One region of the Thermaerobacter nagasakiensis genome, then DNA from elsewhere that is predicted to be linked to it. Evidence: riboswitches for the same ligand, from Rfam matches in the RefSeq annotation. Region 1 holds a riboswitch; the other holds the start of a gene.

Evidence for each region. Region 1 has a riboswitch for S-adenosylmethionine ahead of ACZ5T9_RS05845 (methylenetetrahydrofolate reductase). Riboswitches for the same ligand answer to the same signal wherever they lie in the genome.
Region 2: linked by a shared signal. The riboswitch ahead of ACZ5T9_RS11270 (methionine ABC transporter ATP-binding protein) and the one ahead of ACZ5T9_RS05845 (methylenetetrahydrofolate reductase) in region 1 are both predicted to bind S-adenosylmethionine.

The regions. Positions count from the first base shown of each region.
Region 1 covers NZ_AP043740.1:1,364,630-1,369,201, reverse strand. The annotation lists gene ACZ5T9_RS05855 (isochorismate synthase) at 1-366, opposite strand, end outside; gene menA (1,4-dihydroxy-2-naphthoate octaprenyltransferase) at 732-1,727, opposite strand; SAM riboswitch class I at 1,932-2,041, shown strand; gene ACZ5T9_RS05845 (methylenetetrahydrofolate reductase) at 2,494-4,572, shown strand, end outside.
Region 2 covers NZ_AP043740.1:2,664,507-2,669,078, reverse strand. The annotation lists gene ACZ5T9_RS11275 (methionine ABC transporter permease) at 1-422, opposite strand, end outside; gene ACZ5T9_RS11270 (methionine ABC transporter ATP-binding protein) at 429-1,448, opposite strand; SAM riboswitch class I at 1,548-1,735, opposite strand; gene asnB (asparagine synthase B) at 1,858-3,423, opposite strand; gene ACZ5T9_RS11260 (branched-chain amino acid ABC transporter substrate-binding protein) at 3,935-4,572, shown strand, end outside.

The DNA.
Region 1 (4,572 bases):
CCAGGCGGAAGCCAGGGCTGGGGCGATGGCGGCCAGGGGCGCGCCGGGGCCGGCTCCCGCCGCTTCCGGCCCGGCCGGCGCATCCGGACCTGGAGCGGATTCCAGGACGGCTGCCGCCCCCAGCGCGACCATGGCCATGGTGCCGCCCGGAGCCGACCAGAGCGCCCGCTCGTGGGTCAGGATGGCGGCGCCCTCCCACAGCGCGACGGGGTCCAGGTCCTCGGCGGCGACGGTGAAGCTCACCACGGCAGGCCGCCGCCCGCGCCGGGCCTGGTCCCGGGCGCGGGCATGGAGCCGGTCCAGATCGCGACTGACGGGTCCCGTGAGGGACGCAAGACGGGGCACTTCCCTGGCCAAGGATGTCATCCCTCTATCCTAAGGATCGTAAGTTCGCCGAACCCGGCGGATTGCTGGTTCCTTGAATCGGCAACGGCTGGCGTCCCCGGTGAACTCTGGGTGAACATTCATTCACCGGCGACCCAAAGCAGGGATGTTCGTGAGCGAGGCCCAGATCCCTTCCTCAAGGCCACCCGGCCGGGCAGGGTCCGCCACACCCGTGCGCCCGCCTCGCCCGGCGGCTCGCCCCGCCCGGCTGCCGGCTGCGCCGTCCGCAACCCCGTTGCACCCAGGTCGCCGGGACTCTCAAGACCGGCGGCCCCGGCGATGGGCTCGGCCCATGGCGGGCGGGTGGGCCCGGCCGGCCGGCTCGCTCCCGCAAACCCCCGGTCCTGTCAGGACCACAGGGCCGATCGCAGCCACCACCAGCCGTATCCCGCCACCAGCGAGACCCCCGCCGCCTTGTAGAGCCCCAGGGCCAGCCGGCCCAGGCGGTAAAGGTCCTGGTGCCGGTAGGGTCGGGCCAGGAAGAGCGGGGCCTGCCGCAGGCAGCGGGCCGCGGGCACCAGCGTGACCAGCACCAGGGCGGGCAGCCGCCCGGCCGCCACCCCGGCGACGATCAGCACCGCCGTGGCCGCCACCCACCCGAAGTACAGGCGCAGGGCGCGCGTCTCTCCGAGCCGCGCCGCCACGGTCATCTTGCCGGTGGCCCGGTCTTCTTCGATGTCGTGGATCGACTCGGCATAGAGGATCAGGGCCACCAGGGACACCAGGGGCAAGGAGGCCACCAGCGCCTCCGGGGAAAGGGTGCGGGCCTGGACGTAGTACGAACCCAGCACCAGCACCGCGCCCATGTTGAGTCCCACCATGACCTCGCCGAGCCCGCGGTAGCCGTAGCGGACGGGCGGAGCCGTGTAGAAGAGTCCGCTGGCGATGCCCAGCAGGCCGAAGGCCAGGGCGGGCCAGCCCGTGCGGGCGGCCAGGTAGCCGCCCACCAGAGCGCCGAAGCCGAAGGTGGCCCAGGCTCCCCGGCGCAGGCTGTCCGGGCTGAGCCACCCCGCCTGGATCACGCCGCTGCCGCCGGTGAAGGGCGCATCGCCCTCGTACATGATGTAGTCGAAGTAGTCGTTGGCCATGTCGGTGCCGGCGTGGATGGCCAGGCTGCCCAGCATGGTGAGCAGCGCCAGCCACGGGTCGAAGTGGCCCTCCCCGCCGGCCACCAGGATCCCCACCAGCACGGGGATGATGGTGACCGGCTTGAGGTGGGGGCGGCTGGCCTGGAACCAGGCCCGGGCCAGCAGGCGCCAGGAGCGGGCGGTGGGCGCCTCGGCCCCTGCGCCCGCGGCCGCCGCCCGTGCCATGGCCGGGCCGTGTTCGTCCGCCTGGTGCACCGGATCTCTCCCCCATCCCGCGCCCGCCGGCCGGGTCACGCTCCCGTCCGGGTGGCCAGTGTACCGTTCCAGGTGCCCTGTTGCACGTCTCTTATTGTAACGAAGGACGCGCGTTCCGCCCTGTTGCCGGGATGGCGGAACCCGGCTATACTGTCCCTAATCTCCATTGACAACGCATGCGGCCGGCCGAGCCGGCCGACCCCTCTCTTATCCAGAGCGGTCGAGGGACGGGCCCGATGACGCCGCGGCAACCGGCGACCTTGGTCGTGCGGTGCCAACTCCCGCGGCTCCCTCCGGGAGCCGAGAGATGAGAGAAGGGGGACGGGGACCCTGCTGCGATCACCAAGCCCCTTCCTCCTTCGGAAGGGGCTTCTTCTTTGGCCGCCAGAGCTTAAGGGACCGGGGACCCCAGGTACCCAGGGGTCCCGGAGCCCGGCGAGCCAGGGGCCGGTGGGGCCGGGAAGGGCCCGTTCCCCCCCATCCTGCAGCGCCGAGCGCCGTGCGGAAGCCCAGGCACCCCGTGCCGGGGCGCTGTCGCCGGCGCCGCGAACTGGAGGTGACGACCAGGGTGACCCAGCCCTTCCGGCCGGCCGCCGGACCGCGACCTGCCCACCCGGCCACGGCCGACTCCCAGCCCGACGACGCGGCTCCGCCGCGGGCGGCCTTCCCTGCCGCGGGCCACCCGCCCGAGGACAACGGCCCTGCGGGCCCTGCCGGCCTCCCTCCGGCACGCCCGGTTTCAGGGGGCGGGGGCGGAGGAACCTTCGTGCCCTTCGCCCCGGATCCGGCTCCCCGAACCCTGCCGGTGGTGAGTCCTGGACCCGTCTTGCCCGCCCTGGCCGATGGCGACCCCTCCTGGGCCCTGGCCGCCCGCCCGGTCCGGCCCTCCCCCGCGGGCGACAGCCCGTCCGGCGGCGGACCCGCGCCGTCCCAGCCTGGCCCCGGGGCGCCCGGGGGGCCCCGGGGCACGGCCCGGGAGGAGGAAGAACCGGCTCCGGGCACCGCCCTCCTGCCCCTCACCGAACCCGCCGCGGTGGAAGGCGTCCACCTGGCGGCCATCCGGGCCGGGGCCCGCCTGGTCCGCACCGCCACCCGCTGGGCCAGCCCCTGGTGGCTGCCGTCCACGCCCCCGGAGCGGATCGAGGAGACCAACCTCTGGGCCGCCAAGCTGGCGCGATCCGCCCGGGAACTGGCCGGGCGGCCTTGCCTGGTGGCGGGGTTGTTGGGACCGCTGCCCGCCACCGCCGCTGCCGGCGGCGGTGCCGAGCCGGAGGCCGTCCTGGAAGGATACCGCTGCCAGGTGGCCGGGCTGCTGGCAGGGGGCGTCGACCTGTTCTGGGTCGAAGCCCGCCACCCCCTGGAGGCCGGCCTCGCCCTGAAGGCCGTGCGGGAGGCGGCCCGGTTGCCGGTGGGTGTCCTGCTGGTGGGGGAGGGGGAGCCGCCGGATGCCCTCCCCTCCCCCTGGCTGGAGGCGTTCCACTCGGCCGGCTGGCCCGACGCCCTGGGTGTGGCCACCGGCGGCGGGCCGGCGCGAGCAGCCCGCTGGCTGGCGGCGGTGCGGCGGGCCGGGTGGAGCGGCCCGCTGTGGGTCACCCTGGGACGGCTGAACGGCGGGGCCGCACCCGGGGCCCGTGGGCTGGCCGGGCCCAAGCCGGCCACCCAGGACACCGGCGGGTGGGATGCGTGGGATGCCCTGCGCCTTCTCGGACCCGGCTGGGTGGGTGGAACCGGCGCCTGGCAGCCTGCGGACCTGGAAGCTCTGGCCGCCCGCATCCAAGCGGTCCACCCGGAGCCGGAGGGCCCGGCCCCGGCCCTGCCGGTCCCCGGCCCTCTGAACCGGACGGGTCCGGGCAGCGGCCCCGCCGGGCCGGGCGCCGGCCATCCTGACGCCGGCCATCCTGACGCCGGCAAGCAGGCCGCCTCCTTGCCCGCCGCTGCCCTTTGGGGCAGGAGCCGGCCTGCCGGTGCATGCTCCCTCCCAGGCGCAACCACCAGCGGCGCGGGCGGGGCCACCGGCCCCGGAAGACCCGCTCCGCTGCGGGAGAAGCTGGGGCGCCGGTTCGTCATCAGCGTCGAGCTGGATCCGCCGCGGGGTCCGGTGGCCACCAAGTTCCTGGCCGATGCCCGCACTGTGGCGGCGGCCGGAGCCGATGCCGTCAACGTGGGCGACAGCCCCATGGCCCGGCCGCGGATGGCGGCCTGGGCCGGTGCCCTGCTGGCCCGCAGCGCCGGCATCGACGCCATCATGCACTGCACCACCCGGGACCGGAACCTGATGGCCCTGCAGGCCGACCTGCTGGCCGCCCATGCCCTGGGCGTCCGCAACGTCCTGGCCCTGACGGGCGACCATCCCCGCCTGGGTTCCAGCGGCACCTCCCCGGTCTACGACGTGGACTCCATCGGCCTGCTGGAGGTGCTGGCGGCCCTGCGCCGGGGCGAGGATCCCCGGGGCAACGCCCTGGGGGCGCCGGCCGACTTCACCGTGGCCTGCGCCCTGAGCCCGTCGGCGGACGACCTGGACCAGGAGCTGGACCGCTTCCGCCGCAAGCTGGCGGTGGGCGTGGTGGACTTCGTCATGACCCAGCCCCTCTACGAGCTGGAGCCCCTGGAGCGGGTCCTGGACCGGCTGGGCGGGTGCCCGGTACCCCTCGTCATGGGCGTGATGCCCCTGCACAGCGGCCGTCACGCCCATTACCTGCACCACCAGGTGCCCGGCATCTCCATCCCCGCCCGGATCCGCGAGGCCCTGGACCGGGCCGGCGAGCGGGGTCTGGAGGTGGGCCTCCAGCTGGCCGAGGAAGTGGTGGAGGCCGCCCGGCCCTACATTGCCGGGGTCTACGTCGTG
Region 2 (4,572 bases), 1.3 Mb from region 1:
ACCACCTGCCACGGGCTGGCGCCCATGGCCACGGCGGCATCCACGGTGCCGCGGTCGACCTCCCGCAGGGCCGTCTCCACCACCCGCGCCACCAGCGGGGTGGCGGCGACCGCCATGGGCGGCACGGCCGCCGCCGTCCCCAGGGAGGTGCCGACCAGCAGGCGGGTGAAGGGGGCCAGGGTGATCAGCAGGATGATGAAGGGCACCGACCGCCCGGTGTTGACGACGAACGCCAGCACCGCCCGCAGGGGCGGAAAAGCGGCGATGTGCCCCCGGTCCATCACCACCAGCAGGGTGCCGATGGGAACCCCGGCCAGGGTGGCGAAGAGGATCGCCAGTCCCACCATGTACAGGGTCTGGCCCGTGGCCGTCACGATGTCAGGTCCGAACTCGCGCAGGGCGCTGAAAAGCTCCGCTGCCATCCGCCGTCACCTCCCTCCGGCCAGGGAGCGAGCCGCCTGCGGGGCAAGGGGGCCGGACCCGGTGGCCGGCGCCGCGCCGGCACCGCTCCGCCCGGGTGCGCCGGGCGAGGCGGAGGCCAGGGGTGCCCAGCGGGCGACTGCAGCCCCCGCGGCCGCCGCCGGGGCTGCCTGCCGGTCCGCCAGGGCCGGATCGGCAACGGCCTGTGGGGCCGCCCCGGGGCCGGGTTCGTCCCCGGTACCGGGTGCCGGGGCCGCCCGGTCTCCGGCCGGACCGCCGGCAGCGGCGGCGGCCAGCAGCCGCCGGGTGGCCGCCGCCCGCGGGTTCCGGAAGACCTGTTCCACGGGCCCGGCTTCCACCACTCGCCCGGCGTCCATCACGGCCACCCGCTGGCAGGCGGCCTCCACCAGCTCCAGCTGGTGGGTGATCAGCAGCACGGTGATTCCCAATTCGCGGTGAACCCGCCGCAGCAGCTCCAGCACCGCGCGGCTGGTGGCCGCATCCAGCGCGGAGGTGGGTTCGTCGCACAAGAGGAGTTCCGGTTGCGTCGCCAGGGCCCGGGCGATGGCCACCCGCTGCTTCTGGCCTCCGCTCAGCTGGGAGGGGTAGGCCCCCGCCTTGTCGGCCAGTCCCACCCAGTCCAGCAGCTCCGCCACCCGGCGCCGGATCTGCTCCCGCGGCACCCCGGCGATCTCCAGGGGCAGCGCCACGTTGCCGGCGGCGGTGCGGGACCACAGCAGGTGAAAGTGCTGGAAGACCAGGCCGATCCGCCGCCGTTGCTGCCGCAGGGCCCGGCCGCGCAGCCCGGTCAGCTCGACGCCACCCAGACGGATGGAGCCCGCCGTGGGCCGCTCCAGCAGGGTGATGCACTTGACCAGGGTGCTCTTGCCGGCCCCCGAGGCGCCGACGACGCCGAAGAACTCGCCCCGGCCCACCTCCAGGCTGGCGCCGTCCAGGGCCGTGGTCACGCCGCGGCGGCCGCGGTAGACCTTGACCAGGTTGCGGACCTCCAGCATTGCTTCCGTCACTGCGCTCACCCCCGTGGCCCCACCCCGCACCGGGTGAAGGGCAACAAAAAACCATCCTTCCTGAGAGACGCAGAAAGGATGGCCCAAGGGTGCCATCCCTTCTTATCTCTCAGAACGGCGTCCCGGCACCAGGACGCGGTTCTGCGGGAGTTGGCACCACCCGCCGGCGTTGAACCCCGGGGAACCCGCCCGGCCGCCGTGCCGGGCCGGAGCGGGCGGGGCCGCGCCGCCGCGCGGAGGTTGCCGTGGCTTCATCGGGCCCGTCCCTCCGCCACTCTGGATAAGAAGAGATGTTGCGGATTCGGTTGTTGAAGGTCCCGCGCTGAACGTCCTGCGGGTACTGCGGTACAGCGGCCGGCTCAGCCGTACGACGCCGATTATGCGACCCCTGCCCCGGCCTGTCAACAGGTCAGGCCATCTCCGTCCCCGTCCCGGGTTGGGCGCGCCAGGCGGGGGCGTAGAGCTGGTGGGGGTTCAGGCTGCGGCTCCGCCCCACCAGCCGGGCCGCCATCCGGGCCCGGTGGCCGAAGGCCTGGCAGAACCAGCGGAAGTACAGCAGCTCCTCCTTGCTGCCCAGCTCCAGCCCCGGCCACGGCTCCCGGCCCGCCGCCAGCTCCCGGTCGCTGACGGCGGCGTTGGCGAAGCGCTCCAAGGTGGGGCCCACGCCCGTGCCCATGGCGAACTTGGCCTTCTCCCGCTGGACCACCGCCGCGGGGAGGAACCGGCGGGCCGCCTGCCGCAGGATCCACTTCTCGGTCCCGGTGCGGTCGTGGATCTTCCAGCGCGGCGGGATCCGCCAGGCCAGGTCGACCAGGGTCACCGACAGGAAGGGAACCCGCCCTTCCAGGCCGTGGGCCATGGTCATGCGGTCGACCCGCTGCAGGTTGGTGTTGTGCAGCGCCAGGGTGATCTCCCGCAGCTCGTCCTGCAGCCGCGCCCGGATCTCCGGCCGCTTGAGGTACTGGTAGCCGCCGAAGAGCTCGTCCGCTCCCTCGCCGGAGAGCACCACCTTGACATACCGGCGCGCCAGCCGCGACACCAGGTAGGTGGGCACCGCGCTGCGCACCAGGGCAGGGTCGAAGGACTCCAGGCGCCGGATCACGGTGGGCAGCAGGGCCAGCAGTTCCTGGCGGGTGAAGACGTACTCGTGGTGGAGCGTCCCCAGGTGGGTCGCCACCAGCCGGGCCCGCTCCAGGTCCTCGCTGCCCTCCATGCCCACGGCGAAGGAATGGACCGGCTCTCCGGTTTCCGCCCGCGCTTCCGCCACCAGGGCGGCGATCAGGCTGCTGTCCAGGCCGCCGCTGAGGAACACCCCCACGGGGACGTCGGCCACCAGGCGCCGCCGCACCGCCTGCCGCAGCCGGGCGATGAGTTCCTCCACCGCCGCTTCGGGGCTCTCCAGGTCGTACCGTACCGGGGGCAGCTCGTAGTACCGGACGAACCCGTCCCGTTCCGTCCAGTAGTGCCCGGGGGGAAACTCGTCGATGGTCTCCACGTGGGGCAGCAGGGCCCCCATCTCCGAAGCGAAGAGGAGCGCCCCATCCCGGTCCCTGCCCACATAGAGGGGTTTGATCCCCAGGGGGTCGCGGGCCAAAAAGAGCCCGTCGGGGGTGGAGAGGGCGAAGGCGAACATGCCGTAGAGCCGCCGCACCATGGCCGGTCCCTCGTCTTCGTAGAGGTGCACCAGCACCTCGGTGTCGCTGCGGGTACGGAAGCGGTGGCCGCGGCTCTCGAGTTCGGCCTGCAGCTCGCGGTAGTTGTAGATCTCGCCGTTGAAGACCACCCGGATCGCGCCGTCTTCGCTGGCCAGGGGCTGGTGCCCGCCCGCCAGGTCGATGATGGACAGCCGGCGGTGGCCCAGGGTGTGCTGCCCGACCCAAAGTCCCTGGTCGTCGGGGCCCCGGTGGGCCATGGCCTCCAGCATGCGGGCCACCGCTTCACCGCGGGGAGCGGTGGCGCCGGCGATGCCGCACATGAAGTCCCGCCTCCTTTCGGGCCAGGCCGCGGCGCCCCCGGCACGGGAGCGCTCCGCAGCCCGGTTGAAAAAAGACCGGGTGCGTTGGCCCGCGGGCAACGTCCACCCGGTTTTGGTTCCACCCGTTCTGCATGTTGACGCTTTTCATCACACCAGAAGCCGGCCGGTGTGTCAACGTTCGGACAGGGCCCTGGCCGCTGCGGGCAGGCCCAGAGAAGGGCGGCAGCACCCTGGCGGCCGCCCCCTGCCTGCTGGTTAACGCCGGTACCGTCGCTGGCAAGGCCGGCACCATGGCGCGGGAAGGATTCCATCAGTGGCAGGAGTTTGATCGCCCCGTTTGCAGGATCGGGGGTGAAATTGCCGAATTTTGACCACTGTTTGGGACAATCCGCAACACATCCTGCCCGGCTGGTGGCACGTTCCGCCGGATCGGCCGTATCGACGGATGGGGCGACCGGTTCGCGGCTGCCGGGAACGGGCCGGCCCGGGCAGCAGTGAATGGGGGGGCATTATGTTCGGGGGTACCTGGTTGCGCGGTGCGCGCCGCGGGATGGTGGCCCTGCTGGCGGGCGCCCTGATGGTGGGGACCGCGGCCTGCGGCGGGGCAGGCGGTGACGCGGGCAGCGGGAACAGCGGGAGCAGCGACAAGATCGTCATCGGCGTGCAGGGGCCCTTCACCGGCGACTATGCCGCCGAAGGCAAGGGCTTCCGTCAGGCCATCGAGCTGGTCAAGGAACAGGTGAACGCCCAGGGCGGGGTCCTCGGCAAGCAGATCGAAGTGATCTACGAAGACGACAAGGGCCAGCCCAACGAGTCGACCCTGGCGGCCCAGAAGCTGGCCTCCCAGGGCGTGGTGGCCGTGATCGGCTCCTACAACTCGACGGCGACCGAGGCGGCCCAGCAGGTGTACGCCGACGCCGGCATCCTGCACATCACGCCGTCGTCCACGGCCACCCACCTGACGGAAAAGGGCCTGAAGAACTTCTTCCGCATGGCCTTCCTGGACAGCGCCCAGGGCCAGTTCGCCGCCACGCTGCTGCTTGAGAAGCTGGGTGCCCGGAAGGTCGCGCTGGTCCACGACAGCTCGACCTACGCGGAGGGCCTGGCCAAGTGGACCCGGAAGTTCCTGGAGGAGAAGGGCGCGCAGGT